3 regions of the Hydrogenophaga sp. SL48 genome follow, and region 3 is predicted to be linked to each of the others. Evidence: predicted binding sites of a transcription regulator. Region 3 holds the regulator's gene; each other region holds the start of a gene.
What was found. Region 3 encodes LexA, which represses DNA repair genes until DNA is damaged. Its sites were predicted from a motif close to ACTGTATNNNNATACAGT; they were not measured.
Positions count from the first base shown of each region.

Region 1: a site for LexA is predicted at 2,157-2,174, ahead of imuA (translesion DNA synthesis-associated protein ImuA). Genes of this name have one in related genera too.
Region 2: a site for LexA is predicted at 2,573-2,590, ahead of recA (recombinase RecA). Genes of this name have one in related genera too.

Region 1 is NZ_CP063400.1:462,913-472,824, reverse strand. Features, by position in the region: gene IM738_RS02235 (Y-family DNA polymerase) at 1-1,091, opposite strand, end outside; gene imuA (translesion DNA synthesis-associated protein ImuA) at 1,036-1,893, opposite strand; gene selD (selenide, water dikinase SelD) at 2,285-4,570, shown strand; gene rpoH (RNA polymerase sigma factor RpoH) at 4,836-5,795, shown strand; gene IM738_RS02215 (sensor domain-containing diguanylate cyclase) at 5,958-7,736, shown strand; gene IM738_RS02210 (metallophosphoesterase) at 7,884-8,912, opposite strand; gene lysS (lysine--tRNA ligase) at 8,985-9,912, opposite strand, start outside.
Region 2 is NZ_CP063400.1:4,375,088-4,384,999, forward strand. Features, by position in the region: gene IM738_RS20660 (sensor histidine kinase N-terminal domain-containing protein) at 1-1,163, opposite strand, end outside; gene IM738_RS20665 (response regulator) at 1,182-1,850, opposite strand; gene IM738_RS20670 (MarR family winged helix-turn-helix transcriptional regulator) at 1,995-2,492, opposite strand; gene recA (recombinase RecA) at 2,634-3,746, shown strand; gene recX (recombination regulator RecX) at 3,789-4,238, shown strand; gene IM738_RS20685 (DUF4870 family protein) at 4,315-4,656, opposite strand; gene IM738_RS20690 (MFS transporter) at 4,767-5,942, shown strand; gene IM738_RS20695 (YidB family protein) at 5,991-6,476, shown strand; gene IM738_RS20700 (alpha/beta hydrolase) at 6,523-7,374, opposite strand; gene IM738_RS20705 (M20 family metallopeptidase) at 7,417-8,910, opposite strand; gene IM738_RS20710 (methyl-accepting chemotaxis protein) at 9,035-9,912, opposite strand, start outside.
Region 3 is NZ_CP063400.1:1,838,220-1,848,131, forward strand. Features, by position in the region: gene IM738_RS08835 (ExbD/TolR family protein) at 1-91, shown strand, start outside; gene lpxK (tetraacyldisaccharide 4'-kinase) at 111-1,214, shown strand; gene IM738_RS08845 (Trm112 family protein) at 1,195-1,395, shown strand; gene kdsB (3-deoxy-manno-octulosonate cytidylyltransferase) at 1,392-2,177, shown strand; gene adk (adenylate kinase) at 2,305-2,961, shown strand; gene IM738_RS08860 (asparaginase) at 3,028-3,990, opposite strand; gene lexA (transcriptional repressor LexA) at 4,103-4,783, shown strand; gene IM738_RS08870 (hypothetical protein) at 4,920-5,294, shown strand; gene IM738_RS08875 (D-2-hydroxyacid dehydrogenase family protein) at 5,373-6,380, shown strand; gene IM738_RS08880 (hypothetical protein) at 6,400-8,442, opposite strand; gene IM738_RS08885 (3-hydroxyacyl-CoA dehydrogenase) at 8,519-9,912, shown strand, end outside.

The DNA.
Region 1 (9,912 bases), 1.4 Mb from region 3:
GCGCGCACCAGCAACTTGAGCGGTGCGCTCAGGATGAAGCCGGGCTGTGGCAGCTCGCTGACCGTGGCGGGCTTTCGGGGCAGGGGTTCGGGCGCCGGTTGCCAGCGGCACATCCACTCGGGCCGGTGGTCTTCGCACAGCACCGGGCGCACCACGCGCTGCGGGCCCAGGCGGGCGGCGATGCGCTCCAGCACCAGGGGCAGCGTCTCGCCGCCCGCGTTGTCGTCGGGCAGCCAGGAGGCGCTCTTTTCTTCCAGCGGCATCACCTCGTCGGCCACCAGTTGCAGATCGCCCACCGGGGCCAGCAGTTCCACCCGGGCCAGGTGCTCGCCGAGCAGGCGGCAGAGGTGCTCCAGGTGGCGCGTGGGCTCGGCCGTGCGCACGGTGAGGCAACCACCATCGCCCGCCGATTTCGCGCGCATGGCGTCGTGCGCCCAGTGCAACGTGAAGGCGGTGGTGCCGCTGTGGCGCGCGGCGAGCCAGCCACACAGCGCCAGCAGCAGGCGGCGCGCGCCGAACAGCAGGGCCGTCGCGTCGTCCACGCGGAACATCAGTTCCAGCCGCTGCGCGAAGCGCTCGGGCAGCGCGATCCAGCGGTGCACTTCGGGCGCGCGGCCATAGGCCTGGTCGAGCGCGGCGAGCAGCTGCTTGTCAAAGCGCCGGCCGACGCCACCGCGCGGCAGGCGCCGCACATCGCCCAGCGTTCGGCAGCCGATGTGCGCGAGCGTGAGCCGGTGCGGGCACACGGCGCTGAGCGTGTCCATGGGCAGGGCATCGAGCAAGCCGTTCAGCGGTTGGCAAAAGCCGTTTTCCACACCCGCGCGCGCCAGCGCCAGCGCGGCCAGGCTGTTGGGCGCCCAGGCGACCTGGCTCACCCCCAGCTCGGCAGCGTCCGAGACCACACGCTCCCGCAGCGCGTGCCAGCCGCCAAACAGGCGCACGCTCGCGGCCAGCTCCATGACCACGGCTTCGTCAGCGACAGCAACCCGGGGCGTGAATTGAAGTGCCCAGATCGCCAGCGCCTGCAGCGCCGCGTCAGTGGGCGAGGCGGTGTCGTCGGGTGCCGGCAGCCGGAGTGCTGACCAGAGCATGGCCGGCCTCACTGGGAAGAGGGAGCGGGGCGGTCTGCGGCGCCGGGTCACGCGGCACCAGGGTGCTGGGCTTCTGCAGCCGCGGCGTCAGGATGGCCTGCAGGCCACCGGGCACCGAGGGCAGGTGCAGCGTGGTTTCCAGCGGCGGGCCTTTGCGCTTGAACACGTCGACCAGCAGTTCCCAGTCGGCCCCCACGCGGGCCAGCAGGCGCAGCGGCGCGGCCGACGATTCGCGGGCCGCCGTGGCGGGCCGGCACAAGAACACCGGGCCGGCACAGCCTGCGGCCAGCACCTGCAGGCGGCGCACCTGCTCGGCGCGCACCTGCGGCAGCCAGGCGATGAGCGCACCACAGGCGTTGGCTTTGACCAGCTGTTCGGTGGCCCACAGACGCTCGGCCGGCGTTTCGGCCATCACCCAGACCAGTTGCTGCTCGGCGATGCCGTCCAGCCGCAGGCCCGGCGGGTGCGGCGGCCGGGGTGGCCCGACCAGCACCACGCTGCGCCCGGCGGCGCACACCTGGCGCAGCAGCGGCCCGAGCAGCCGCCATTCCAGCGTGCCACTCTGGGCGCTCAACAGTTCGGTGACGCTGTGACCCGGCCAGCCGCCACCGGGCAAAACCGCGTCCAGCGCCTCGAAGCCGCTGGACCAGGTGGCCGCCACCGGGCTGCCCAGCTGGTCGGCGCGCCACAGCGCGGCCGCCACGGCGGGCGGCAACCCACGCGGCGCGCAGGCCGGGCGGGGAGAAGGACACGCCAGCGCACCCGACAGGTCATCGGTGGCGCCGGACAGCAAGGTGTTCATGGGCGTCGGTTCATGACAGGGAGGGGCTGAAACATTCAACGGATTCCAGGGCAGAGGAGCTCCGGCCCAAAGGCCGTTCACCCCCCGGTTCTCGAGGGAGCCTGTGCGGCTCCCTCGCAGCGCCCCGAACTTCCCGCCACTCGATACCGGGCTCACACCCAGCGCCAGAACTGGCTCAGGATCGAAGGGATCTGGAATCGGCGCGGGTGATAGTGCTGACGGAACCGGACGGTCATGGACAGATGGGGTGCTTGCATTCGAACACTGTACATAAATACAGCCATCGTGGCAATCGATTCCCGCTGTGCGGAAAAACGACCGATGGCTCACCCTGGCCCGTCCCCAAGCTCCCGGGCACACAGCCCATCGCCCCACCCTCTAGACTCTGACCATGCAAGCGTCCGAACAACCCATCCTGCGCGACCTGGTGCTCGTCGGCGGCGGCCACAGCCACGTGGTCGTCTTGCGCATGCTCGCCATGCAGCCCGAGCCCGGCCTGCGCATCACGCTCATCTGCACCGACATCGACACGCCCTACTCCGGCATGTTGCCCGGCTACATCTCGGGCCACTACAGCTTTGACGACGTGCACATCGACCTGGGCCGCCTGGCGGCGTTCGCCGGGGCGCGCTTCATCCACGGCGAAGTGACCGGCCTGGACCGGGCCAACCAGCGCGTGCTGCTGCGCGACCGGCCTTCGGTGCCCTACGACCTGCTGTCCATCAACACCGGCTCCACGCCCAATGTGCGCCAGGTGGACGGCGCGCGGGCGCACACCGTGCCGGTCAAGCCCATCGCCCATTTCAACCAGCGCTGGCTGCAGCTGCTGGACCGCGTGCGCGCGCTGCACAGCCGATTCACGATCGCCGTGGTGGGCGGCGGCGCGGGCGGTGTGGAGCTGGTGCTGTCGGTGCAGTACCGGCTGCGCCAGGAACTGCACACCCTGGGCAAAAGCCCCGATCTGCTGCGCTTCGTCCTGCTCACGGCGGGCGATACCCTCCTGCCGACACACAACCCCGGGGTGCGCGCGCGCTTTGCCCGCGTGCTCAAAGAACGCCACGTGGCCGTGCACACCCGCGCCGAGGTGAACCAGGTCTCACCCGGTTGCCTGCACACGCAGGACGGCCGCACCTTCGACGCCGACGAGACCCTGTGGGTCACGCAGGCCGGTGGCCCGGTCTGGCTGCAAGGCACCGGCCTGGCGCTCGATGAACATGGGTTCATCCAGGTCAATCAACAACTGCAGACGCTGGACGACCCGAAGATCTTTGCCGCGGGTGACGTGGCCTCGTTCACGGCCCGCCCGCTGGAGAAGGCCGGTGTGTTCGCGGTGCGCATGGGCCCGCCGCTGGCGAAAAACCTGCGCCTGAGCCTGCGCGGCCAGCCCCTGGTGGCCTACAACCCGCAGCAACGCTGGCTGGCGCTGATCTCCACCGGCGACCGCTGCGCCGTGGCCTCGCGCGGCGCCATCGGCTTTGCCGGAAACTGGGTCTGGACCTGGAAGGACTGGATCGACCGCCGCTTCATGCGCAAGTTCACCGAGCTACCGGTCATGGCCGATGCCAGCCCGGCAGCGGCTGCGCCCACCAGCAGCCTGGTGCTCAGCGCCGAAGAATCGCGCCAGGCCATCTCGGCCATCGCCATGCGCTGCGGCGGATGCGGCGCCAAGGTGGGCGCCAGCATCCTGACCCGCGCGCTCGGTAGCCTGCAGCCGGTCGAGCGCGACGACGTGCTGATCGGGCTGCACGCCCCCGACGACGCCGCCGTGGTGCGCGTGCCGCCGGGCAAGGCCATGGTGCACACGGTGGACTTCTTCCGCAGCTTCATCGACGACCCTTACCTGTTCGGCCAGGTCGCGGCCAACCACGCGCTGGGCGACATCTTCGCCATGGGCGCCGAGCCGCAGTCCGCCACGGCCATCGCCACCGTGCCACCGGGCCTGGAAGCCAAAGTGGAAGACCTGCTGCTGCAGATGATGACCGGCGCGGTCGAGGTGCTCAACGCCGCGGGGTGTGCCCTGGTCGGGGGCCACACCGGCGAGGGGCGCGAGCTGGCGCTGGGCTTCGCCATCAACGGCCTGATCGACGAGCAGATGGACGGCGTCATGCGCAAGGGCGGCATGTTGCCCGGCGACGTGCTGCTGCTCAGCAAACCCATCGGCACCGGCACGCTGTTCGCGGCCCACGCGCGGCACGCGGCCAAAGGCCGCTGGATCGACGCCGCGCTGAAATCGATGGTCGTGTCCAACCAGGCCGGCGCCCGCATCCTGCGCCAGCACGGCGCCACCGCCTGCACCGACCTGACCGGCTTCGGCCTGCTCGGGCACCTGGTGGAAATGACGCGCCCCTCGGGCGTGGACGCCGAGCTGCAGCTGAGCGCCCTGCCCTTGCTCGACGGCGCGGTGGAATGCGTCGAGGCGGGCATCGTCAGTTCGCTGCAGCCGGCCAATGTGCGCCTGCGCCGCGCGCTGCGCAACGCCGAAGACTTCGTGAAAGACCCGCGCTACCCGCTGCTGTTCGACCCGCAGACGGCCGGCGGCCTGCTGGCGAGCGTGCCGGCCGACCGGGCGGCCGACTGCATCCGCGCCCTCAAGGCCGCGGGCTACCCGCAGACCGCAGCCATCGGCCGCATCTGCGGTGCGTCGGACGCGCTGGAGCCGGTGGTGCTGACCCCGTGACTCGGGAGTTCCAGGCTTGGAGCCCTGAAAAATCTCTTTTCAGATCAACGCCTTGCAGATCCACGGTCGATCGGGTGTGCCTGGATCCATGGTGATGCCCCCGACGCCCGGTGAGACCCGCAAGACACTGTGTTTATGAACAGCAACGAAAAACGGAGAGGTTGTCCATCCCCAGGACATCACGGGGATGGAACCTTTGCTTTAGCACTCACTCACAGAGAGTGCTAATATTTGTGCAAGACCAACCAGAGGAGGGTCCTTCTACATGTCCACATCCCTGATAACACCCGTTGCGCTGCCGTCCGCCACCCTGGCCACGGCCAGCCCGTGGGCGAGCCGTTCGCTGACGCTGCCCGCGCTGGGCAACCTCGACGCCTACATTTCCGCCGTCAACCGCATGCCGCTGCTGACGTTCGAGGAAGAGCAGAGCGCCGCGCGCCGCCTGCGCGACCACAACGACCTCGACGCCGCTGGTCAGCTGGTGATGTCGCACTTGCGCCTGGTGGTATCCATCGCCCGCCAGTACCTGGGCTATGGCCTGCCTCACGGCGACCTGATCCAGGAAGGCAACGTCGGCCTGATGAAGGCCGTGAAGCGCTTCGACCCCGATCAGGGCGTGCGCCTGGTGAGCTACGCCATGCACTGGATCAAGGCCGAGATCCACGAGTACATCCTGAAAAACTGGCGCATGGTCAAGGTCGCAACCACCAAGGCCCAGCGCAAGCTGTTCTTCAACCTGCGCTCAATGAAGCAGGGGTTTCGCTCCGAGGCGCTGGACGGCGACACCCACCGCGAAGCGTTTTCCGACGGTGAGGTCAATCTGGTCGCGCGCGACCTGAAGGTCAAGCCCGAAGAGGTGCGCGAGATGGAAACCCGGCTCTCGGGCGGCGATGTGGTGCTGGACCCGAGCCCGGGCGACGACGGCGAAGACAGCTTCGGCCCCATCGCCTACCTGGCCGACGCGACCCACGAACCGACCGCCGTGCTCGAATCGGCCGAACGCGACGCGCTCGCCACCGAAGGCGTGGCCCGCGCCATGGGCGAGCTCGACGAGCGCTCGCGCCGCATCGTGACCGAGCGTTGGCTCAAGGTGAACGACGACGGCTCGGGCGGCATGACGCTGCACGAGCTGGCGGCCGAGTACGGCGTGAGCGCCGAGCGGGTGCGCCAGATCGAGGTGGCGGCCATGAAAAAGATGCGCAAGGCGCTCACCGCATTCGCCTGACCGCGCGCACGGCCCACGCACGACCCCGGACCGGCTCCCGCCGACCGGGGTTTTTTTCTTTGCGTGCGATTCAGGGCAAGGACCGATGAAGCGGCCCACCCGACCGGGCCTACCGGCCGTGTCAGCCGGCCACCTGTGCCGGGGAGACACAATCGGTGGGTCATGACCCACACACAAGCACTCCACCGATGCACCCCAACCGCCCGCTGCTGGCGCCGGCTGGGCCTGTGGGCGTTGGCCATGGTCTGGTGCTCACTCGTCCAGGCCGCGCCACCGGCATCGGGCACACCGCTTCAGCCGATCGAGCTGGATGGCCGGATGGTCAGTGTGCCGCTGGCGCAGCACAGCGTGTTCTGGGTGGACACGACCGGAACGATGACGGTGCAGGAGCTGGAGGCGCAGCAGGCGGACGTGCCGTTCGCCCTGCGCAGCGCCACACACCGGGTGCGCCTGGGCGAGCGCGGCGTGCTGTGGGTCCGCTTTGATGCCTGGGTGCGCGACAGCCGCTCGCACTGGGAACTGGAGCTGATGCGCTCGGGCACCGACCGTGTGAACCTCTACCACCGCCTGGCGGATGGCAGCTGGCACGAACAGCGCGCGGGGGACCATGTGCCGGTGAGCGAATGGTCCTCCCCGGACCGCTACCCGGTGTTCGGCCTGGACACGCGCACCGACGCGCCGGTGACCTACTGGGTGCGCATCGAACACGTGCGGGTGCCGTTTTCGGGCGAACTCGTGATCCACAGCCACAGCCAGTTGCGCGAGCTGCGCATCCTGCAGCAGTTCCTGCTGGGGGCCTACTTCGGCATGGCCCTGCTGCTGGTGCTGGTGGCGGTGGCCAACGCCCTGGTGTTTCGCGACACCAGCTTCGCGGCCTACGCGATCTACATCTCGCTGCTGGGTCTGTCGCTGGCGGCGTCGATGGGGGTGGGCGGGCAGTTCCTGTGGCCCCATTCGGCGGGCTGGAACAGCGTGGCCGAGTTCGTGCTGCTGCCGCTGGCCGCCGTGGCCGCCCTGCTCTTCGTCCGCCACGTGGTGCAGCCGCGCCGCATCGGCCGCTCGCTCGACCGCCTCTCGCTCACGCTGGCCGCCGTGTTCCTGATCGTCACCGCCTGGGACGTGATCGCCCCCACACAGCTCAGCTTCAACAGCCTCACGGCCGCCGGCACCCTGACCCTGATCGTGGTCTACGCCATGCTCTGGGCCGCTTGGCGCACGGGCGACCGCTGGGTGCGCTGGATCGCGCTGGGCATCCTGCCGGTGCTGCTCGCTGGGTCGCTGCCGGTGCTGCGCAACTTCGGCCTCATTTCTTCGGGCTTCCTGACGCAGTACGCCACCGTGATCGCGGCGGCGATCGAAGCGCCGCTGCTGATCTACGGGCTGCTGCAGCGCTCATCCCTGCAACACGAGGCGCAAGCCCGCGCCAAGGCACTGGTGGTCACCGAGCCGTTGACCGGACTGACCAACCGCCACAACTTCACCTTGCGGCTGCACGACAGCCTCGTGCGGGCGCAGCGCTACCGGCACAGGAACGCGGTGCTGCTGATCGCCCTGGACAACCACGGGTGGTTCAACGCCGAACACGGCCGGGAAGTGGCCGATCGCGCGCTGGTGCTCACGGGCTCGCTGCTGCGCTCGGTGGCGCGCGACGTGGACACCGCCGCGCGGGTGGACGACAACCTGTTCGCCCTGCTCATGGAAGGCCCGGTCCGCACCGCCCACGCCGTGGCGGCCGCGACCGCCATCGTCGCCGGCGGGCTGCGTCCGTCCGATCAGCTGCCCACCGGTTCCTCGCTGCGGTTCAAGGTGGTGCTCGCCCTGCTGCCCGACGACGGGCACGAGCTGCAGCTCGATACCCAGGTGCACATGGCCTGGCTCAGGGATGCGCTGCGCGACCTGCAACACGACAAGCGCAAGAACATCGAGACACTCAATGTCTAGACTCGAGCGTCAGACATCCATGGCCCCGGCGAGCGACCCTTGCGCTTGAAACGGTGCGGCCCAGGGCACCGCCGGGCCGGCTCTGCCGGACGGCCAGCGCCGCCCCCTTTGAGGGGGTCGCGCGAAGCGCGGCGGGGGTATTTCAATTCAGCGCAAGAGATCCACACGATCGATGGTCGGCCGCACGGCCAGCCTCGCCGGCAGACCGATCGTGCCCACCCCCGGCGTCACGAGCAGCCGCCCCGCCGGTGTGTCGTACAGCCCGTTCCACCAGGATTGCTGTGAGTTGGTGTGACGGAGGTACCAGGGCGTGAGGCCGGGTATCCAGATCTGGCCGCCGTGGGTGTGGCCGGCCACGGAAAGGAAGGCGGCGTCCACCGGCAGCAAGGCCACGGTGTCCGGCTGGTGCACGACCACCAGCCGCGGTGAGGCCACGGACGCACCCGCAGGCCAGAGGCTGCGGATCTGCTCCTGAGGACGCCCGCCCCATTGGTCGTCCAGGCCGACCAGCTCCCAGCCCTTCCAGGGCACGACCTGGCCTTCGATCAGGCGCACGCCGTGGGCCTGGAGCGCTTCGCGCAGCGGCAGCGTGAGATCGGGGCCGGGGGCCTGCACGTCGTGGTTGCCGAGCACGCCCCAGACCGGGTGGCGGATGCGCGCCAGCGGGGCCAGCCCGTCGCGCAGGTTCAGTGAGGGCTCGTGGGTCCAGTCACCGGCCACGAGCACCGCGTCCACGTCCATGCCATTGAGCTGGTTCACCAGCGCGTCCAGCTGGTGGTCACGGAAGAACAGGCCCCAGTGGATGTCGGCCACCACCGCGAGTCGCAGGGGTTGCGCAGACGACGGGATGCCGCGGATGGTGGTGTGCCGCACCTGGATCCACTGCGGTTCCACCATCGAAGACCAGAGTCCCACCAGCACCAGCGCGGCGTACACCACCAAACGCCAGCGCCGCCAGCGGGTGTCCAGCACAAACTGCGTCAACAGGCCCACCAGCAGCGGCATGCCCGCCAGCCGAGGCGCCCAGTAGAGCCAGAGCATCACGAAGTTGCGCAGCTCCAGGCGTGGCGTGTGCCAGCGCCCACCGTGGTCCCAGGCGGTGATGGCCAGCGAGGCCACCAGCCCCAGGACGAACAGCCGCCATGCCCAGCGGTCGAGCCGGTGCAGGCGGGTCACCGAGAGACCTTCGCCCTGCGGGCTGCGGTGCGAGCTTGCTTGGGGCGGCCCGGCGCAGCGCTCATTGGAGGATCAGGCCTCGCGGCGCAGCGCGGGGAACAGGATCACGTCGCGGATGCTGGGCGAGTCGGTCAGCAGCATCATCAGGCGGTCGATGCCGATGCCGCAGCCACCGGCCGGGGGCATGCCGTACTCCAGCGCGCGGATGAAGTCGGCGTCGTAGTACATCGCCTCTTCGTCACCGCCGTCTTTGGCCGACACCTGCGCGTGAAAGCGCGCGGCCTGGTCTTCGGCGTCGTTCAGTTCGGAGAAGGCGTTGCCGAACTCGCGGCCGGTGATGTAGAGCTCGAAGCGCTCGGTCACCTCGGGGCGGTCGTCGTTGGCGCGCGCCAGCGGTGAAATTTCCGTCGGGTGCTCCATGATGAAGGTCGGGTTCCAGAGCTTCTCTTCCACCGTTTCTTCGAAATACAGCACCTGCAGGCTGGCCAGGCTGCGCGAGCTCAGCTGGTGCTTGGCTTCCGACATGCCCAGCTTTTTGAGCGCGGGGATCAGCCACTCAGCGCTGTCCACACCCTCACCGGCCTCGGTGTATTTCAGGATCGCTTCGCGGATGGTCAGGCGCTCGAAGGGCGCGTACACGTCCACCGGCTTGCCGTTGTAGGTGAGCGGCGTGTCGCCGTGCACCTGCTTCACCACGTGGCGGATCAGCTGCTCGTTGAAGTCCATCAGGTCGTGGTAATTCCAGTACGCCGCGTAGAACTCCATCATGGTGAACTCGGGGTTGTGGCGCACCGAGATGCCTTCGTTGCGGAAGTTGCGGTTGATCTCGAACACGCGCTCGAAACCACCGACCAGCAGGCGCTTCAGGTACAGCTCGGGCGCGATGCGCAGGAACATTTCCTGGTCCAGCGCGTTGTGGTGCGTCTTGAAGGGCTTGGCGTTGGCGCCACCGGGGATGGGGTGCAGCATCGGCGTTTCCACCTCCAGGAAACCGTGGCTC
Region 2 (9,912 bases), 2.5 Mb from region 3:
TTGATCGCGTTGTCGACCAGGTTGCGGACCATCTCCTGCAACAGGGTCGGGTTCCCGTCCATCAGGCAGATCTCGGGCATCTCTTCCGGTCCTTCGTAGCCGAGGTCGATGCCGTGTTCCAGCGCCCGCGGCACCGAATCCCGGACCACGTCAGTGACCAGTTTGGCCAGATCGATCTGCGCGCTGGGCAGCGCACGGCCCGTGGTCTCTGCGCGGGCCAGTGCCAACAGCTGGTTGACGGTGTGCGTGGCCCTGGAGCTGGAGCGGGCGATCTGCTGCAGCGAGCCGCGAATCTCCTGCGGGTCGGTTTCGCGCTGCGCCAGTTCCGCCTGCATGCGCAGCCCGGCCAGCGGCGTCTTGAGCTGGTGCGCCGCGTCGGCCAGAAAGCGCTTCTGCGTGGTGAGCGAGGTCTTCAGCCGCGTGAGCAGGTCGTTGATCGACGACACCAGCGGCGCCACCTCCTGGGGAATGAACGATTCCTCGATGGGGCTGAGGTCGTCGGGCTTGCGCGCGCGGATCTTCTGTTCCAGCTCGTTGAGCGGGCGGATGCCACGCACCAGCGCCAGCCACACCAGCAGCACCGCCAGCGGCAGGATGACGAACTGCGGCACCATCACGCCCTTGATGATCTCGGTCGCCAGCGTGGACCGTTTGCCCTTGGTCTCACCCACCTGCATGAGCACCAGCTGCTTCGTCTCGGTGCCGCGCGACAGCCAGGCGTAGGCCACCCGCACCTCGTCGCCGCGCACCATGTCGTCGCGCAACAGCACCCGGCCGGGTTCGGGCAGCTCGGGCTCGTTGGGCAGGGGGAAATCGCCTTCACCGCTGATGAGCCGGCCGCGCGCGTCCAGCACCTGGTAGTACACGAGGTCGCTGTCGTCGGCCCGCAGCAGGTCGCGGGCCTGGGGGGTGAGGTTGAAGCTGACCTTTTTGTCGGTGGCCACCACGAACTGCGTCAGTGCCTGCAGGTTGAACTCCAGCGCCCGGTCGAACGGCTTGGTGGCGATGCCCTGGGCCACGAACCACGTCAGCGCCAGCGACAGCGGCCACAGCAGCAGCAGCGGCGTGAGCATCCAGTCCAGGATCTCGCCGAACAGGCTGCGCTGCTCGCGCTGGAACAGCCCGAAGGAGATGCGCGCGCTGTCGTGCGGCTCGTCGGCCATGTCAGAGCGCAGCCGGGGTCAAATCTTCTCCAGGCAATAGCCCAGCCCCCGCACCGTGGCGATGCGGATCGGGCCCTTCTCGATCTTCTTGCGCAGGCGGTGGATGTAGACCTCGATGGCGTTGTTGCTCACCTCTTCGCCCCACTCGCACAGGCGCTCGACCAGCTGGTCCTTGCTCACCAGCCGTCCGGCGCGCTGCAGCAGCACCTCGAGCAGGCCGAGCTCGCGCGCCGAGAGCTCGACCATCTTGCCGTCGATGGTGGCCACGCGCCCGGCCTGGTCGTACACCAGCGGGCCGTGCTTGATGGTGGAGCTGGCGCCGCCCATGCCGCGGCGGGTGAGGGCGCGCACGCGGGCTTCGAGTTCCTGCAGCGAGAACGGCTTGGCCATGTAGTCGTCGGCGCCGTAGTCCAGGCCCTTGACGCGTTCCTCGATGCTGTCGGCCGCCGTCAGGATCAGCACCGGCAGCGACGAGCCGCGCGAGCGAAGGCGCTTGAGCACCTCCAGGCCGTGCATCTTGGGCAGGCCCAGATCGAGGATCAGCAGGTCGAACTCGTTGTTCGTCATCAGCGCGGCGTCGGCCTCGCTGCCGCTGGCCACGTGGTCGACGGCGGCACCGGCCGCGCGAAGCCCGCGCAACAGGCCATCGGCCAGGACCTGGTCGTCTTCGGCAATCAGGATGCGCATGCGGGTCTCCTATCGGCTGTATGGCCCAGCCTGTTGGCTGGGGCATGGGGTGGGGCGCTGTCTGGTTCCTCGGCTTGCGCTCTGCGGTTCATTTTAGGCCGCCGCGCACCCGCCTTTCGCCGGACAAACCCGCGTGCGCGACGCTCAGCTGCCGTAGGCCTCCAGCCCCAGCGCGACCACGGTGGCGATGTCCTCGCCGACCTGCGCACGGAACTCGTTCTCGGCGCGGGCCACCGCCAGCCGGAAGGCCTCGAGCCACAGCAAGCCGGTGGCGGTGAAGACGATGCGCCGCGCCCGCGCGTCCAGCGGGTCGGGCTCACGTCGCACCAGGTCCCACGCCTCGCACTGCGTCACCAGATCGCCCATGGCCTGTTTGCTGATGCCCGCGCTCTGGGCCAGTTCGGTCAGACGGGAGCCGTGCAAGCCCAGGTGGCGGGTGATATGGACATGGGCCGCGCCGATCTGCTCGCGCGCGGCGAGGTTCGAAAGCGCCAGCGGCACGTTCGGATCGTGCGCCATGAGGTACAGCACCCGCGCGTCAAAGCGGCGCAAGGCCAGGCCCATCAACCGGCCAAGGTGGGCGCTGCGCCAGCGGTCGTCGGGCGGGCTGTCGGACACCTGTCGAGGAGTGGGTATGGCCATCGGCAAATGGTAAGGCAAACTGATCAATAAATAGAATGTTGTCGATGTATTCGGCGATAAACTGCTGTTTAAGCATCCAGCCTGTACACAAAAACACTTGCCGGAAGCGAACACCCACTCACACGCTCAGGAGCACGTCACATGGACCCGATCAGCAAACCAAACCCCGTCAACGCCGAAAAAGCCAAGGCCCTGCAGGCCGCGCTGGCCCAGATCGAAAAGCAGTTCGGCAAGGGCACCATCATGCGGCTGGGCGAAGGCGAGGTGATCGAAGACATCCAGGTCGTCTCCACCGGCTCGCTGGGGCTGGACATCGCCCTGGGCGTCGGCGGCCTGCCGCGCGGTCGCGTGGTGGAAATCTACGGCCCGGAATCCTCGGGCAAGACCACGCTGACCCTGCAGGTGATCGCCGAGATGCAGAAGCTGGCCGGCACCTGCGCCTTTGTGGACGCCGAGCACGCGCTGGACATCCAGTACGCGCAGAAGCTGGGCGTGAACCTGCAGGACCTGCTGATCAGCCAGCCCGACACCGGTGAACAGGCGCTCGAAATCGTGGACTCGCTGGTGCGTTCCGGCGCGGTGGACCTGATCGTGGTGGACTCGGTCGCCGCGCTCACGCCCAAGGCCGAACTCGAAGGCGAGATGGGCGACAGCCTGCCCGGTCTGCAGGCCCGCCTCATGAGCCAGGCGCTGCGCAAGCTCACCGCCCACATCAAGAAGACCAACTGCATGGTCATCTTCATCAACCAGATCCGCATGAAGATCGGTGTCATGTTCGGCAGCCCCGAGACCACCACCGGTGGCAACGCGCTCAAGTTCTACGCCTCGGTCCGCCTCGACATCCGTCGCACCGGCACGATCAAGAAGGGCGAAGAAGCGATCGGCAACGAAACCAAGGTCAAGGTGGTGAAGAACAAGGTCTCGCCCCCGTTCAAGACCGCCGAGTTCGACATCCTGTTCGGCGAGGGCATCAGCCGCGAAGGCGAGATCCTGGACCTGGGTGTGCTGAACAAGGTGATCGAAAAGTCCGGCGCCTGGTACGCCTACAACGGCGAAAAGATCGGCCAGGGTCGCGACAACTCGCGCGAATTCCTGCGCGAAAACCCCGAGCTGCGTGTCGAGATCGAAAACAAGGTGCGCACCGAGCTGGGTGTTCCGCTGCTGCCGGTGGACGAGGCGCCCGCGCCTGCCAAGGCCGCCAAAGCGGACAAGGCCGCGGCCAAGCCGGACAAGGCCGAAGTCCTGAGCGAGTGAGCGTTGTGAGCACGGCACAGCGAGCGGTGGAGCATTCGTCGCATGGCGTTTGATCAGATCTCCCTCAAAGGCCGTGCCCTGCGCCTGCTGGCCGGGCGCGAGCACTCCCGCGCCGAGCTGGAGCGCAAACTGAGAGCCCACGAAACGGAGCCGGGCGAGCTGGCCCGCGCGCTGGACGAGCTGGATGCCAAGGGCTTCATCAACGAACAGCGTGTGCTCGAATCCGTCGTGCACCGCCGTGCTTCCCGCCTGGGTGCCGCCCGTGTGAAGCAAGAGCTGCAGGCCAAAGGGCTGGACCCGGTTGCGGTGGCCGAGGCGGTGGCTGCGCTGCGTGGCACCGAGGTGGAACGGGCCCGCGAGGTCTGGCGCAAGAAATTCGGATCACCGCCGGCCGATGCGGCCGAGCGCGGCAAGCAGATGCGGTTTCTGCTGGCGCGCGGCTTCGGCGCCGAAGCGATCCGCCGCGTGGTCGGCGGCAGCGACGAAGACTGAGCGGAGCGGCGAATCCAGCGAGAGGGCGCGACTGGAGCGGGGCGTCTGTCAGCACACACCGCGGGGGTGCTTCACTTCAGGCGACGCCCTCGTACATCGGCCGGCCCTCGTTCAGACGGATCCAGCCTTTGACGATGCGGTAGATGAACCAGACCAGGTTCGCGAACAGCACGGCAAACCCGACCACGACCACCAGGCTCAGCACACCGAGCACGCTCCACAGCAGCCCGAACCAGAAGGTGCGGATCTGCCAGCGGAAATGGCTCTCCAGCCAGGTCCCCGCCACGTCGTCGCGCTTGACGTAATTCATGACGATGGCGACCAGGATCGTCACCCCCACCAGGATGGACGACGCGTAGAGCGCGTAGATCACCGTGGTGAGTGTTTTGTTGGCTTCGTCGCTGGCGGGTGCGTTCATGTCGGCTCCGGGCAGGGGATCGGGGGGCGTGGCGCAGCGCAAGGGCTTCGAACACGTTTCTGAACTATAGCCACTGCCCCTTGAGCGGCCCACTGTATAAACAACGCCTTATGAATAAAAACCTCTGGCTGCTGGCCGCCGCGCAAGGCCTCTTCCTGACCAACAACGTGGTCTTCATCGCCATCAACGGCCTGGTGGGCCTGTCGCTCGCACCGTTGGGCTGGATGGCGACGTTGCCGGTGATGGGCTATGTGGTGGGTGGTGCGCTCTCCACGCCGCTGGTGGCGCGCACCCAGAGCGCCTTCGGCCGCCAGGGCTCGTTCCAGATCGGTTTGCTGGTGGCGCTGCTGTCGGCCCTGCTGTGCTACTGGGCCGCGGCCGACAAGAACTTCTGGCTGCTGGTGGCGGCCACGGTGATCGCGGGCTACTACAGCGCCAATGGCCAGCTCTACCGCTACGCGGCGGCCGAACTGGCGACCCCCGACTTCCGCGAAAAGGCGGTGTCGCTGGTGCTGGCGGGCGGCCTGGTGGGCGCGGTGCTGGGGCCCAACCTGGCCAGCCGAACGCGCAACCTGCTGGAGGTGCCGTTCGCCGGCGCCTACCTCTCGCTCGCGGTGGTGGCGCTGGTGTCGATGGGCATCATGGCCTTCCTGAAGTTCCCGCCGCTGCCACCGAAAAAGGCGAACGCCGACCCGGGACGCCCGCTTTCGGTGATCGTGCGCCAGCCCATCTTCATCGTCGCGACCCTCGGCGCCGCGCTGGGCTATGGCGTGATGAACCTGCTGATGGCGGCCACGCCGCTGGCCATGCAGGTGTGTGGCTTTCCGTTCGACGACGCGGCCCTGGTGCTGGAGTGGCACGTGATCGGCATGTTCGCGCCGGGCTTCTTCACCGGCCATCTGATCAAGCGCTTCGGCGTGCTCACCATCATGGGCGTGGGCGTGGTGCTGAACGCGCTGTGCATCGCGATCGCGCTCACCGGCGTGGAGCTGCAGCAGTTCCTGGTGGCGCTGTTCCTGCTGGGCGTGGGCTGGAACTTCCTCTTCACCGGCGGCACCACACTGTCGCTCCAAGCCTACAGGCCTGAGGAAAAAGACCGCGCACAGGCCGCCATCAACTTTTTCGTGTTCGCCACCATGGCGCTCACCTCGTTCGCCTCCGGTGCCCTCGTGACCACCCAGGGCTGGGCCCTGCTCAACCTGGGGTCGCTGGTGCCGGTGGCCCTCACCGGCCTGGCCTTGTTGTGGCTTGCGTGGGTCCGGCGCCAGACCCACAATGCGGCCTGAACCGGTGCCTCCCGGCACCGGTCGTTCATTTCACAAGCGAGGTTTCACATGGGACTGTTGGATTCACTGGTGGGCGCCGCTCTGGGCGGCCAACAAGGCGACCGGGCAGCCAGCGCGGGCGGCATCGACCCCCAAGTGCTGATGGGCATCATCGGGGCGCTGATGAACAGCAGTGGCGGGCTCTCGGGCATCCTGGGCAAGCTGCAGCAGGGCGGCCTGGGTGAGGCAGCGGCTTCGTGGGTGGGGACCGGCGCGAACCAGCCGGTCTCGGCCGACGCGCTGGGCGGTGCCCTGGGCCCGGACCTGATGGACCTCATCGCCCGACAGCTCGGCGGCAACCAGCAACAGGCCGCCGGCACCATGGCCGACCTGCTGCCCGGTCTCATCGACCAGCTCACACCGCAAGGCCAGCTGCCCGCCGACAACGGCATGGGCGCGCTGGGTTCGCTGCTCGGCGGCGGACAACAGGGCGGCAACGGCCTGGACGCGGGCGACCTGATCGGCATGCTGGGCGGCATGCTCGGCAAGCGCTGAACAGAAGGGGCGGCGTGGCCCGCGCGGGCGCGGCGGGGGAGGCGCCTCAGGCCGGCGCCTGGTGGTCCAGCCAGGCGCTCAGCGTGGCGTAAGCGGTGGACGGATCGGTCTCGTTGAAGATTTCGTGGAACTGACCATCGAGGCGCCGGCTGCTCACCCACTGCGGCGGCGCCACGGCGGCAAACGCCCGGCTGCCTTCGGGGCGCACCAGAAGATCGGCGCCCGCGTACATCAACAGCGTCGGCACGGCCCAGCTCGGCGCGGCGGCCACCACACGCGGGCCGTTGCTGTCGATGAAGTGCGCGAGCCGCGCGGAGATGCGGTTGTGCACCAGGCGGTCGTTCTGGTAGGCCTGCACGACCGCAGGGTCGTGCGAGATGGCGTTGGCGTCCAGCCCGTTGGGCAGCGTGAGGTTCGGCGCCCAGCGATAGAGCAGGCGGGTGAGCGCTCGCTGGAACCGCGTCATGCCCGTGTCGAACGCCGGCGACGACAGCACCAGGCCATCCACGGGCTCGATCTGGCGCTGCACGAAGGTGGCCGCCACCAGCCCGCCCATGCTGTGCCCCAGCAGAATCAATGGGCAGGCCCAGGGCTGTGCGATGTGGCGGCGCGTGTCGTCCACCACCTCCGCCAGGTCGTCGAGCAGCGCATCGTCGTCGGGCAACACACCGGGCTCGCCACCCGACTCCCCGTGTCCCCGCTGGTCGTAGGCCCTGACCGAAAACCCCCATTCGTTCAGTCGCTGGGCCACGTCGTCGTAGCGCCAGGCGTGTTCCCCCAGGCCGTGCACGATCAGGATCACCGCGCGCGGGCGCTGCCGACTGGGCAGGGGCCAGTCGTAGGTGGCGACGTTGAGGCCGTCGCGCAAAGTGAAGGGGGACTGTGTCGAATCGATCATGCGGCGACGGGTGACGGCCAGCGTTTCAGGAACAGTGCGAGGTCAAGGCATCCGCGCCATCACCTGCGCCACCGACGCGGTGAGGCGGCGTGCGTAGTCCAGGTGCAGGAACTCGTTCGGGCCGTGTGCGTTGCTCTTGGGGCCGAGCACGCCACAGACCATCATCTGCGCGCTCGGGAAGCCCTGGCTGAGCATGTTCATGAGCGGGATGGTGCCGCCCTGGCCGATGGTGCCGCAAGCGGCGCCGAAGTGGGCCTGTGAGGCGCTTTGCAGCGCGTCCTCGAACCACGGCGTGGTGGCGGGGGCGTTCCAGCCGGTGGCGGAGCTCTTGCCTTCGAAGGTGACCCTGGCCTGGTAGGGCGCGTTGTCTTCCAGCAGGGTCTTGAGCTGGTCCACGGCCTGCGCGGCGTCCACCAGCGGCGGCAGGCGCAGACTGAGCTTGAAGGCGGTGTAGGGGCGCAGCACGTTGCCGGCGCTGCCGATCTCGGGGAAACCGTCGGCCCCGGTGACGCTGAGCGTGGGCCGCCAGGTGCGGTTGAGCAGGGCCTCCACCGGGTCGGTGGTGGTGGGCAGCGCGAACACGGTGGAGCCCCCGCAGTCGTGGTGCGCCCAGGGGAAACGTTTGTAGAGCTCCTCGCCCAGGACGGCGGCCGTGGCCCGCGCCTGCGCCAGCCGTTCGGCCGGCACCTCGCAATGGAAACTGGCGGGCAGCAGGCGGCCGGTGGCGCTGTCTTCGAGCCGGTCGAGCACCTGCCGCATGATGCGAAAGCTCGACGGCACCAGGCCCGAGGCGTCGCCCGAATGGATGCCCTCGGTGAGGACCTCGACCTTGAGCACACCGCTGGCCATGCCGCGCAGGCTGGTGGTGAGCCAGAGCTGGTCGTAGTTGCCGGCGCCGCTGTCGAGGCAGATCACCAGGCCCACGTCGCCCAGCCGGGGGCGCAGCGCGTCCACGTAGGGCAGCAGGTCGGCCGAGCCGCTTTCTTCGCAGGTCTCGATCAGGCCGACGATGCGCGGGTGCGCCACGCCCTGGGCCTTCAGCGCCTGGATGGCCGCGATGCTGGCGTAGACCGCGTAGCCGTCGTCGGCGCCCCCGCGGCCGTACAGCTTGCCGTCGTCGATCTTGGGCGTCCAGGGGCCGAGGTCGCTGCGCCAGCCGGTGAATTCGGGTTGTTTGTCGAGGTGGCCGTACATCAGCACGGTCTGGCCCGAGGCCGGCGCCGGCGTGCCGTCTTTGCCCGCGCTGGCCGGCACCTCGAAGAACAGCACCGGCGTGCGGGGCACGCCGTTCGCGTCGTTCAGGCGCACGATCTCCAGCGTGAGGCCCTCGACGGGCTGCGCACGCACCCAGTCGGCCGCGCTCTGCAGCACGCGCTCCAGCAGGCCGTGGGCGGCCCAGTCGGGATCGAACATGGGCGACTTGGCCGGCACCTCGATGTAGCGCACCAGCTCGGGCACGATGCGCTGCGCCCAGGCGGAGTCAACATGGGCCTGCAAGGCCGACGGGTCCAGCGGATGGGGCAGGCGGGCGTTCATGGCGTTGATCTCCGGACCGGGCCCGGCGGCCCGCGATCAACAAGTATAGGCAGGCACCGCCACCACGACGGTGCCAAAGGGCCATCCGCCGCGCGGGGCCGCCTCGCCGCCGGTGCTTGGGCGCTCAGCCCTGAGCCGTCGTGCCTTCGAGCCGGAACACGCGCACCACATGCGCCAGGCTGGTCGCCTGGTCTTTCAGGCTTTCCGCGGCCGCGGCGCTCTGCTCCACCAGCGCGGCGTTCTGCTGGGTCATCTGGTCGAGCTGCGTCACGGCCACGTTGACCTGCGCGATGCCCTGGCTCTGCTCGGCCGTGGCCGAACTGATCTCGCCCATGATGTCGGTCACCCGCTGCACGCTGGCCACGATCTCGTCCATGGTCGATCCGGCGTCGGCCACCAAGCGCGTGCCGGCATCGACCTTGTCCACGCTGGTGCCGATCAGGGTCTTGATTTCCTTCGCCGCTTCGGCGCTGCGCTGCGCCAGGTTGCGCACCTCGGCCGCCACCACCGCGAAGCCCCGGCCCTGTTCACCGGCACGCGCCGCTTCCACCGCGGCGTTCAGCGCCAGGATGTTGGTCTGGAAGGCGATGCCGTCGATCACGCCGATGATCTCGCTGATCTTCTGGCTGCTCTGGTTGATCTGGTCCATGGTCGTGACCACCTCGGCCACCATGGTGCCCCCGCGACGCGCGATGCTGGCGGCCGATTCGGCCAGCTGGTTGGCGGTGCGGGCGGCGTCGGCGCTGTGGCGCACGGTGCTGGTGAGCTCTTCCATGCTGGCCGCCGTCTCCTGCAGGCTCGACGCGGTCTGTTCGGTGCGGGCCGAGAGGTCCTGGTTGCCACTGGCGATCTCCACCGACGCGGTGGTGATGCTGTCGGTGGCGTGGCGCACCTGGCCCACCGTCTGGCGCAGCGACGACACCATCTCCCCCAGCGCCGCGAGCAGGCTGCCGGCGGGCGCGTGGCGCAATTCCACGGCCAGATTGCCGTTCGCCACGTCCT
Region 3 (9,912 bases):
TGTGATGGACGCGGCACGCCGTGCAGGGCTGGTGCAGATCACCTTTGCCACCCAGCAGTCAGGCACGGCTCCATCGCGCGGCAAGTCCTGACCTTTACAGCGACCCCCTCATGAGTCGCTCCGATGCACCAGTCCGCTGGCACTCCATCTGGGCGCGGCGCGGCTGGCAGGCGACGCTCCTGTGGCCCCTGTCGCTCGTCTACCGGGCGCTGTCCAGCGGACGACGATGGCTTTATTCCGTCGGCATCCTGCGCACCGAGCGGTTGCCCGTGCCGGTCATCGTGGTGGGCAACGTGGTGGTCGGAGGCGCCGGAAAAACCCCCACCGTGCTCGCGTTGCTCGAGCACCTCAAGGCGCGCGGCTGGACGCCTGGCGTCGTCTCCCGCGGCCATGGTCGCCAAGGCCATGAAACAAGGGAGGTGCTGGTCGACACTCCGGCCGACGAAGGTGGCGATGAGCCCACCCTGATTCGTCGTTCCAGCGGCGTTCCAGTGTTCGTGGCAAGAAAGCGGGTGCTGGCCGCGCGGGCCTTGTTGGCCCGTCATCCCGAGGTGAATGTGCTGCTCTGCGACGACGGTCTGCAGCATTTCGCGCTGGGGCGCGACATCGCCATCGCGGTGTTTGACGACCGGCGCACCGGCAACGGCTGGCTGCTGCCCGCCGGCCTGCTGCGCGAACCCTGGCCACCGAGGCCGGGTCAGGCCCACGTGCCCGACCTGGTGCTGCGCCAGCAGCGCGAGGGCACTGGCGAGCCCGCTCCATTGGCACTGCCCGACGGCGTTCCCGCGTTCTGGGCCCCGCGGCGGCTGGCCGACGAGGCGCTGGGCCCCCACGGTGAACGGTGCGCGTTGACGGCACTGCAAGGCCAACCCCTGACGGCGGTGGCAGGCATTGCCCGCCCAGAGGTTTTTTTCGAGATGCTGCGTGAACGTGGGTTGAGCCTGAATCACACGGTGGCCCTGCCCGATCACGCCGGACCAGAGCACTTCCGCAGCCTCCTCTCCACGTTGACGGGGACCGTGCTCTGCACAGAAAAAGACGCCGTCAAGCTGTTCGCCTGTTTGCCCGCCGCCGGCGCGCCCCACGCCCTGTTGTGTTGGGCCATACCACTGCAGCTTCACCCCGATCCGGCCTTCTTCAATGCGCTCGATCAGCGGCTGACGGCGCTACCGCACGCGCGACTATCATCAACGCATGGACACCAAACTGCTTGAACTTCTGGTCTGCCCGGTCACCAAAGGCCCGCTGGTTTTTGATCGCGAGAAACAGGAGCTGATCTCGCGCAGCGCGCGTCTGGCCTATCCTCTGCGCGATGGCATTCCCATCCTCCTGGAACACGAAGCACGCCCCTTGACGGACGAGGAAGCTGCGCGCCCCCCCGCACCCGCAGCATGAACCGAAGCGCAGCGGAGGGCGCTGGTTTTTGCGTGCTCATCCCGGCTCGCATGGGTTCCAGCCGACTGCCCGACAAGCCACTGGCCGACATCGGAGGCGTGCCCATGGTGGTTCGGGTGGCCCGGCAAGCTGAAAAGAGTGGCGCGTCACGCGTCGTGGTCGCGGCCGACGATGAACGCATCCTGCAAGCTTGCGCCAGGCACGGGGTCGTCGCGCTGCTCACACGACCCGACCATGCCTCCGGCAGCGATCGCCTGGCCGAGGCCTGCGGGTTGCTGTCCCTCGGCGATGAGGCCGTGGTAGTGAATGTGCAGGGAGATGAACCGCTGATCGACCCGCAGCTGATTCGGGCAGTGGCAGACGAACTCGAACGGCGGCCTGACTGCGCAATGAGCACCGCAGCCCACGCCATCGACCGGGTGGCCGACTTCATCAACCCGAACGTGGTCAAAGTGGTGACCGACCGGCGTGGCACGGCTCTCTATTTCAGCCGGGCGCCCATTGCCTGGTGGCGCGATGGAATGTCCGGCGGAACGCCGCCAGAACTCCCCTCCCCTGCACCCTTGCGCCACATCGGCGTGTACGGTTACCGGGCAGGCTTCCTTCGCCGTTTCCCGACGCTGGAGGCTGCGCCGATGGAGCATACCGAGGCGCTGGAGCAGCTTCGCGCGCTCTGGCACGGCGAGCGCATCTCCGTGCATCTCGCGACCCATGCACCTGGCGCGGGCGTAGACACACCCGAAGATCTGGAGCGGGTGCGCGCACTGATCGCCGGCCGTTGACCTCCCTGGCTGTAAGCCAGCGGCGAGGTGGCCCATGCTATCCTCAAATGGTCGCCCCTCCCTGTGAAGCAGGGAGCCGCTGCCGGAGACCGGCGGTCCCGATTGAAACGCTGAAAAAAGGAAGACGATGAGACTGATTCTGTTGGGCGCTCCCGGTGCCGGCAAAGGCACGCAAGCCACCTTCATTTGCCAAAAATACGGTATCCCCCAGATCTCCACTGGCGACATGCTTCGTGCCGCAGTGAAGGCGGGCACGCCGTTGGGCCAGCAAGCCGATGCCGTGATGAAATCCGGCGGACTCGTGAGCGATGACCTGATCATCAATCTGGTCAAGGAGCGCATTGCCCAGGCCGATTGCGCCAATGGCTTCCTGTTCGACGGATTCCCCCGCACCATCCCCCAGGCCGACGCAATGAAAGCCGCCGGCGTGAAGCTCGATTACGTGCTTGAAATCGACGTGCCTTTTGACGCCATCATCGAGCGCATGAGTGGCCGCCGCTCGCATCCCGCTTCCGGGCGCACCTACCACGTCAAGTTCAATCCGCCCAAAACCGAGGGCCATGACGACGTCACCGGTGAACCGCTCATCCAGCGTGAAGATGACAAGGAAGAGACCGTGAAGAAGCGCCTGGAGGTGTACAGCGCCCAGACGCGTCCGCTGGTGGACTACTACAGCAACTGGGCCAAATCCGACGCTGGCGCCGCCCCCAAATACAGAGCCATTGCAGGCACGGGCTCGGTGGAAGAGATCACCGCCCGGGCATTCGAGGCTTTGTCGCGCTGACCAAGCCTTGTGCTACAAAAAAACCGGCCTTGGCCGGTTTTTTTGTGATTGCGGGTGGGTTCTGTCTCATTCGCTCAGGAGATCCAGTGCGAGTGCAAGGCGGGCCTTGACCGGTGACAGCCCGGCTGAGTCGTGCAAGGGGTTCGCGGCGTCGGGGATCACACGCCCCCTGGCACAACGGGTGGCGCGTATCACGCGCACGCCCCGCTGCTGCGCCTCGCGCAATGCCGCCTCCAGCGCCCGGTGAACGGTGCCGTTGCCTGTCGCCGCCACCACCAGGCCACGGGGCAGATGTGCAGCGTCCACGGCGCTCGCCGCCAGCAACGCACGAACCATCCCTCCATCGGCATCGGCATGGCTCGTCACAATGTCCACACGAGGCATTGCTTCAGCCGCTAGGACTTGGTGCAGCAACGTTGTGTCACCGGCTGAAGTCACAGAGGTCCGCTGGGGTGGATGAAACCAGCGCACTTCGCCTTCTTCAACACAGGCCATTGGGCCAGCATCGCCCGAGTCAAAGGCGTCCACCCGATAGCTGTGCACCTTGGCCACATGCTCCGCACGGTGAACCAGGCCCGCGCAAACCACGACCACCCCTGACAGATCAACACATCCCGCTGCGTTCACCGCATCCAGCAGGTTCTGTGGCCCATCTGGCACCAGCGCCGTGGAAGGACGCATGGCACAGGTGATCACCACAGGCTTGACCGGCCGAAGCACCCGCTCTAAGAAATAGGCCGTTTCTTCCAGCGTGTCAGTACCGTGCGTGATCACCACGCCCGCGACGTCCTCTCGCGCCACATGGTGGGCTACCCGCTCGGCCAAACGCTTCCACAATGCAAAGCCCATGTCCTTGCTGTCGATCTGATCAAGTTGCTCCACCTCCAGACACATGCTGGACAGCGCGGGAACGCTCGCCATCAGGTCTTCTACCCGCACTTCCCCCGCCACATACCCCACATTGTCGCTTTGACGGTTCGATCGACCGGCGATGGTGCCGCCCGTACCCAGGATCACCCGACGCTTCACTTCTTTTGTCGTAGCCACTTGTCAAGCCCTTGAAACTGGTTAAAAATACAGATACTGGATAAGAAAACAGTAACGCAACCTGCACCGCAGTCGGCCCAACCACGAGGTTCTCATGATCGAGTCGTTCCCCCCCAAACTCACTGCCCGTCAACAGCAGATTCTGGAATTGATCCAGAACGCCATTGCGCGCACCGGCGCTCCACCAACCCGTGCAGAAATCGCTTCCGAGCTGGGGTTCAAGTCAGCCAACGCGGCAGAAGAACACCTGCAGGCGCTGGCGCGAAAAGGTGTGATCGAACTGGTCAGCGGAACTTCCCGTGGCATCCGCCTGCGCAGCAGCGACCTCAGATCAATCAATGAGCAGCGGGCGCAGCAGCTTACACTGCCGCTGCCCAGCCTGACACAGCTGATGTTGCCCCTGATTGGACGTGTGGCAGCAGGTTCCCCCATCCTCGCTCAAGAGCATGTGGATCAGACCTATCACGTCGAGCGCAGCCTGTTTCAGCGCACACCAGACTACCTGCTCCGGGTCCGCGGAATGTCCATGCGGGATGTGGGCATCATCGATGGCGATCTTCTGGCGGTGCAGTCCTCAAAGGACGCAAAAAATGGCCAGATCGTGGTCGCACGCCTGGGTGATGACGTGACGGTGAAACGGTTCATGCGGCGCGAGGACCAGATCGAGCTGCACGCCGAAAATCCTGAGTACAAAACCATTCTGGTTCAACCGGGCGAGCCATTTGAAATCGAAGGCCTCGCCGTGGGCCTGATTCGCAACAGCTTTCAGATCTGACCCAGCGGGTCGATGCTGTCTCAGCAGGTGGCGGGCGTTTGGTCCATCCGGCATTGGTGTCGGCGGGACACATCCCTGTGCAGACGGCCATTGTTTTGAATCCTGCCTGTGTTCAAACCCCTGACAGGAGTTTCGCATGGGAATCCGCATCAACACCAACACTTGGCGCGCGCCGCTTCAGCTGATCGACAGCTGGTTACCAGCCCCCGAGCACAGAACCTCCGCCCACCGAGGCATTCCATCACTGTTTCAACGATTTTCCAGAGCGGGCTGGCTGGGTGGGAACCGTGTTACGTCGCCCATTGCCACCACTGCCATGGGTGGAAGCGCACCACCTGTTGCGACAGCACCTGCCCGAGTCCGTCAGGTGCAGATCATGCAAGCATCCAACGGTGGCCTGCGCACGGACGCACGGTTGGTGATTTCCGGTCGCATGGCGGACGTGTGTGCTGAACTGGATCGGCTTGCGGCACAAGAACACCCTCCTGCTGGAACCGAGGCTTGCATCTGAAGCCAACGATAATTTGTATGGCATTGGCGACCGCTTTGTCGCCCCGGATTGACGGTCCTTGCGGGCACAATAGCTCCCATGAACATTGTCATTCTCGACGACTATCAAGATGCCGTGCGCAAGCTGGATTGTGCTGCTCGGCTGGAGCCCTATCCCGCCAAGGTCTTCACGAACACCGTAAAAGGCGTTGGCCAACTCGCGGTTCGCTTGCGCGATGCCGATATCGTGGTGTTGATACGGGAACGGACACAGATTTCACGCCTGTTGGTTGAGAAGCTGCCACGGCTCAAGCTGATCTCCCAAACCGGACGTGTCGGTCAACACATCGACGTGAGTGCTTGTACCGAGCGCGGCATCGCGGTGGCCGAAGGCAATAGCTCGCCGATTGCCACCGCTGAGCTCACCTGGTCTTTGATCATGGCCTCCATGCGACGCATTCCGCAATATGTTGCCAACCTCAAACACGGTGCGTGGCAACAGTCTGGGCTGAAGGCGTCCTCCATGCCCGTCAACTTTGGACTCGGGTCGGTTCTGCACGGCAAGACCCTGGGAATCTGGAGCTATGGCCGCATCGGGAAGCTGGTCGCAGCCTACGGTCGGGCATTCGGCATGCGGGTGATCATCTGGGGAAGCGAAAGCACCCGGGCGTTGGCTGTGTCGGATGGCTACGAAGTGGCGGAGAACCGCAAGGCCTTGTTTGAGCAATCTGATGTGCTCAGCCTGCACTTGCGTTTGAGCGAACGCAGCGCAGGTTGCGTGACGCTGGACGATCTGTCTCAAATGAAGCCCACTTCGTTGCTGGTGAACACTTCGCGCGCTGAACTCATTGAGGCCGAAGCGTTGTTGACTGCCCTGAACCGGGGTCGCCCAGGCATGGCTGCCGTCGATGTGTTTGAGTCCGAACCCATTCTTCAGGGCCATGCCCTGTTGCGGCTGGAGAATTGCATCTGCACTCCGCACATTGGCTATGTTGAACTTGACAACTACGAAACCCTGTTTTCGGCAGCTTTCGATAACGTCGTCAATTACATCAAGGGAACGCCCACGAACATCGTCAATCCTGGCGCATTGCAAGTTCGCCGTTGACCCGTTCACTCAGAACGCCTTACTTGCTGCCGTCCTTGACGTCCGGGGCATCGTCCGGTGGCATGAAATCCAGCACCTCGAAGTCGATCAGATTTCCTTCGGGCACCGCCAACGGCCGAGTACCGGGTGGCGGCGCAGGCTTCGCTGTGGCCTCGACCGGAACCGCCACGTCGGGAAGCGAAGCCTCGAAAGCCGACATTTCTGACAATGCATCCAGATCCACATCGAGTCCGAGGCGATGTGAAGTGTGGGGCAATTCGTCAAGCGGCTGTGTGACACGCCCCTCCCTTGATTCGTTGGCAACGGTCGCGGCCATTGCCTTGTTGCCCGCCGCCTTCAATGGCTTGATGGCGGTGTGCTGGAAGTCAGCTCCAGCGGGCACACCATCGGAGTCACGCTTGATCATGTCCTTGGCGATGGCGTGCAGCAACAGCAGTTCGCGGTAAGCCTCCAGATCAAACACCTCTGCCTCGGTGTCATTCGAATCCCTGAAGATGGACTGCTCAATGACATCCAACACCTTGGGTTGAGGCCACAGCGCCTGGATTCGCCCAAAGGCGGTTTCATAGGCCTCCAGTCCATGGCTTTCGTCGCTGTATTGGTCAAACAGGGGCGCCCCCGCATTGAACTGTTGGTTGAACTCTTCCCTCAGCTTCTGGTAATCGTCCCGGCGTCCCAAGTCGTGATAGAGCTTGAAGAGGTCGAGATAGGCCAGCGCACTGGGCTCCTGGCTTTCGCTCAAGTGGTTTTTCAACACATCAATGGCTTGATCGTACTCACCGAGCGACACGAAAAAGTCCGACTGTTGCTGAATATCGAACAACTCTTCGGTGGCCACGGACCTCGACATACCAGGTTGACTGGGTGGGAAATCGCGCCGGTCTGCCGAAGAGAGCACCACTCCCCCTCGTGCAGGGCTGCTGTTGTGCAGGGGCCTCAAATCATCAAAACCGGATTCACTGTCCAAGCTGAGGTCGATGTCGACACCATGGGCCGAGGTGGTCGCAACACTGGTCTTCAACGTGGAGGCAGGGGGTCTTTCGACTGCTCCTGACCCCCACCAGTTCTTGGTTCCCGAGGCGGCCGGAGCGCTTCCGCGACGACGCCATGCATACAGCGCGCCCAGAAGGCTCAGCAACAAAAGCCCGCCCAGGAGGTAGGCCAACCACGTTGTGTAACGCGTTTGCTGCAACTGCGCTTGCAGCTCCTGGAGAGCGACCTTGTTGCGGGTCTCGATCTCACGCAGCCCCTTGACCTCCTCTTCCAGAACAGACAGCTTCTGCGCATCGCGCAGCACGTCCTCTGGAGAAGCATTGATGGCTTTCCACAACTGGGCCGCTGCGGAGCGCTCCTGCTCGCTGGTGGTGGGCTCGCTGAGCAAAGACAAAGACAACTTGAGCGCTGGATCCCGCTCGATCGCCAAGGTCAGATCCACAGGATCCAGCTGAAGACGTGGCGTGCTGTCCTTGGGGGGCTCCACGGGACGTCGAACCACACTGCCGGGCTTGTTTGGGGTGGCAGCGCGAACCTCTTCTCCAGTTCTGGGCGGCACATCGGCCCTGACGCTCCCATTGACCGGGTTCGCAGCGCCACGGCGAACGGAAGGCTTGGGTACCAGCGCTGGCAAAGGTGGAAGCCTGTCCGGGTTGGCGGTTGCCACCGGTTTGGACTGCAATCCGGGTATCACGGCGGGCTCGGACAATGGATCGGCCAACAACACATAACGACGCGAAAACGCGGAAACGCAGCCAACGCGCACCACCACACTGACGAGGGGCTCATTCACCGCCACGGTGGTCTGGATGCGCACACTGGCTTCGGCATCGGGTGCATTGCGCTGTGTCGACGTGCGGACGGAAGACGGCGCCAGCTGGGCATCTCCGAAGAACACATCGGCCTGAATGCACAAGGAGGTCACATCCTCGTCGGGACCACCCACCGCCTGCACGCGAACATCAAGCGGACGGCCAATCACCACTGCGCCGCTGTGCCGGCCCAACGTGGCTGCGGTAGACCCCAGAGCAGTTGATAGCAAAATAGAGCCAATCCAGATCTGGCGCACGTCATAGCCCCTTCGTTTCTTCGTAGGAACATTCTGTCATAGCTTGATGCTCACCCCCTTTGAATACAACTTTCATATGCAACCCACTTTTCAAAACGTCGGCGTCGTTGGAACCGGTGCCATGGGTCGGGGCATCGCGCAGATGGCCGCACAGGCCGGTAGCTCGGTGCTGCTGTTTGACATGCAACCCGGTGCGGCCGACACCGCACGCCAGGCCTTGGCCGACACCTGGCAAAAGCTGACGCTCAAAGGCAAGCTGACACCGGAGGAACAGGCCGAGATGCTGGCCCGCGTGTCTTGTGTGGAAACGCTGTCCGCGCTGGCGCCATGTCAGTTGGTGATCGAGGCCATTGTCGAAAAAATCGAGATCAAACAACGGCTTTTTTCTGAGCTGGAGTCGATCCTGGCAACCGAAGCGGTGCTGGCCACCAACACCTCCTCGCTTTCGGTGACGGCGATTGGCGCGACGCTCAAGCGTCCCGGGCAACTCGCCGGCTTCCACTTCTTCAACCCGGTCCCATTGATGCGGGTGGTCGAGGTGATCGCCGGGCTGAAAACCCATGCCGAGGTGTGTCAAAAATTGACGGAATTCGCGCGACAGTTTGGTCATACACCCGTATCGGCTCAAGACACCCCCGGCTTTATCGTGAACCACGCTGGTCGCGGCTACGGCACGGAAGCGCTGAGGGTGGTCGGTGAGCGGGTGGCCGATTTTGCGACCATCGACCGCATCCTCAAGGACCAAATGGGATTCCGGCTCGGCCCCTTCGAGTTGATGGACCTGACCGCGCTGGATGTGTCGCACCCCGTGATGGAGTCGATATACCGCCAGTACTACGACGAACCGCGCTATCGCCCAAGCGTGATTACTGCGCAGCGGCTGGCTGGGGGCGTGGTGGGGAAAAAAGTGGGCGAAGGGTTTTATGCCTACGACAACGGCGTGGCCCAGGTGCCCGCCGAGCCTCCTGTGCCCACCATGGTGGCGCTGCCGCCGGTCTGGGTATCGCCCAAGGCGGCGCGCCGCCCCGAGCTGTACCAATTGCTCAAGAACCTCGGTGCCAGCATTGAAACCGCAGCGCAACCATCCAGCCAAGCGCTGATCCTCGTGGCGCCGCTGGGGCTGGACGTGACCACACTGGCGGCCGTCGAGCGGCTGGACCCCACCCGCACCATCGGCATCGACATGATGCTGGACGATGCTGCCACCAAACGCCGCGTGCTCGCCACCAACCCCGCCACACGCCCGGACATGCGCGACGCGGCACACGCCCTGTTCGCCAAGGACGGCAAAGCCGTGAGCGTGGTGCGTGACAGCGGCGGCTTTGTCACCCAGCGCGTGGTGGCCACCATCGTCAACATCGCGGCCGATATGTGCCAGCAAGGCGTCTGCAGCCCCAAGGACCTGGAAGTGGCGGTGACGCTGGGGCTTGGCTACCCCATGGGTCCCCTGGCCATGGGCGATCGCATCGG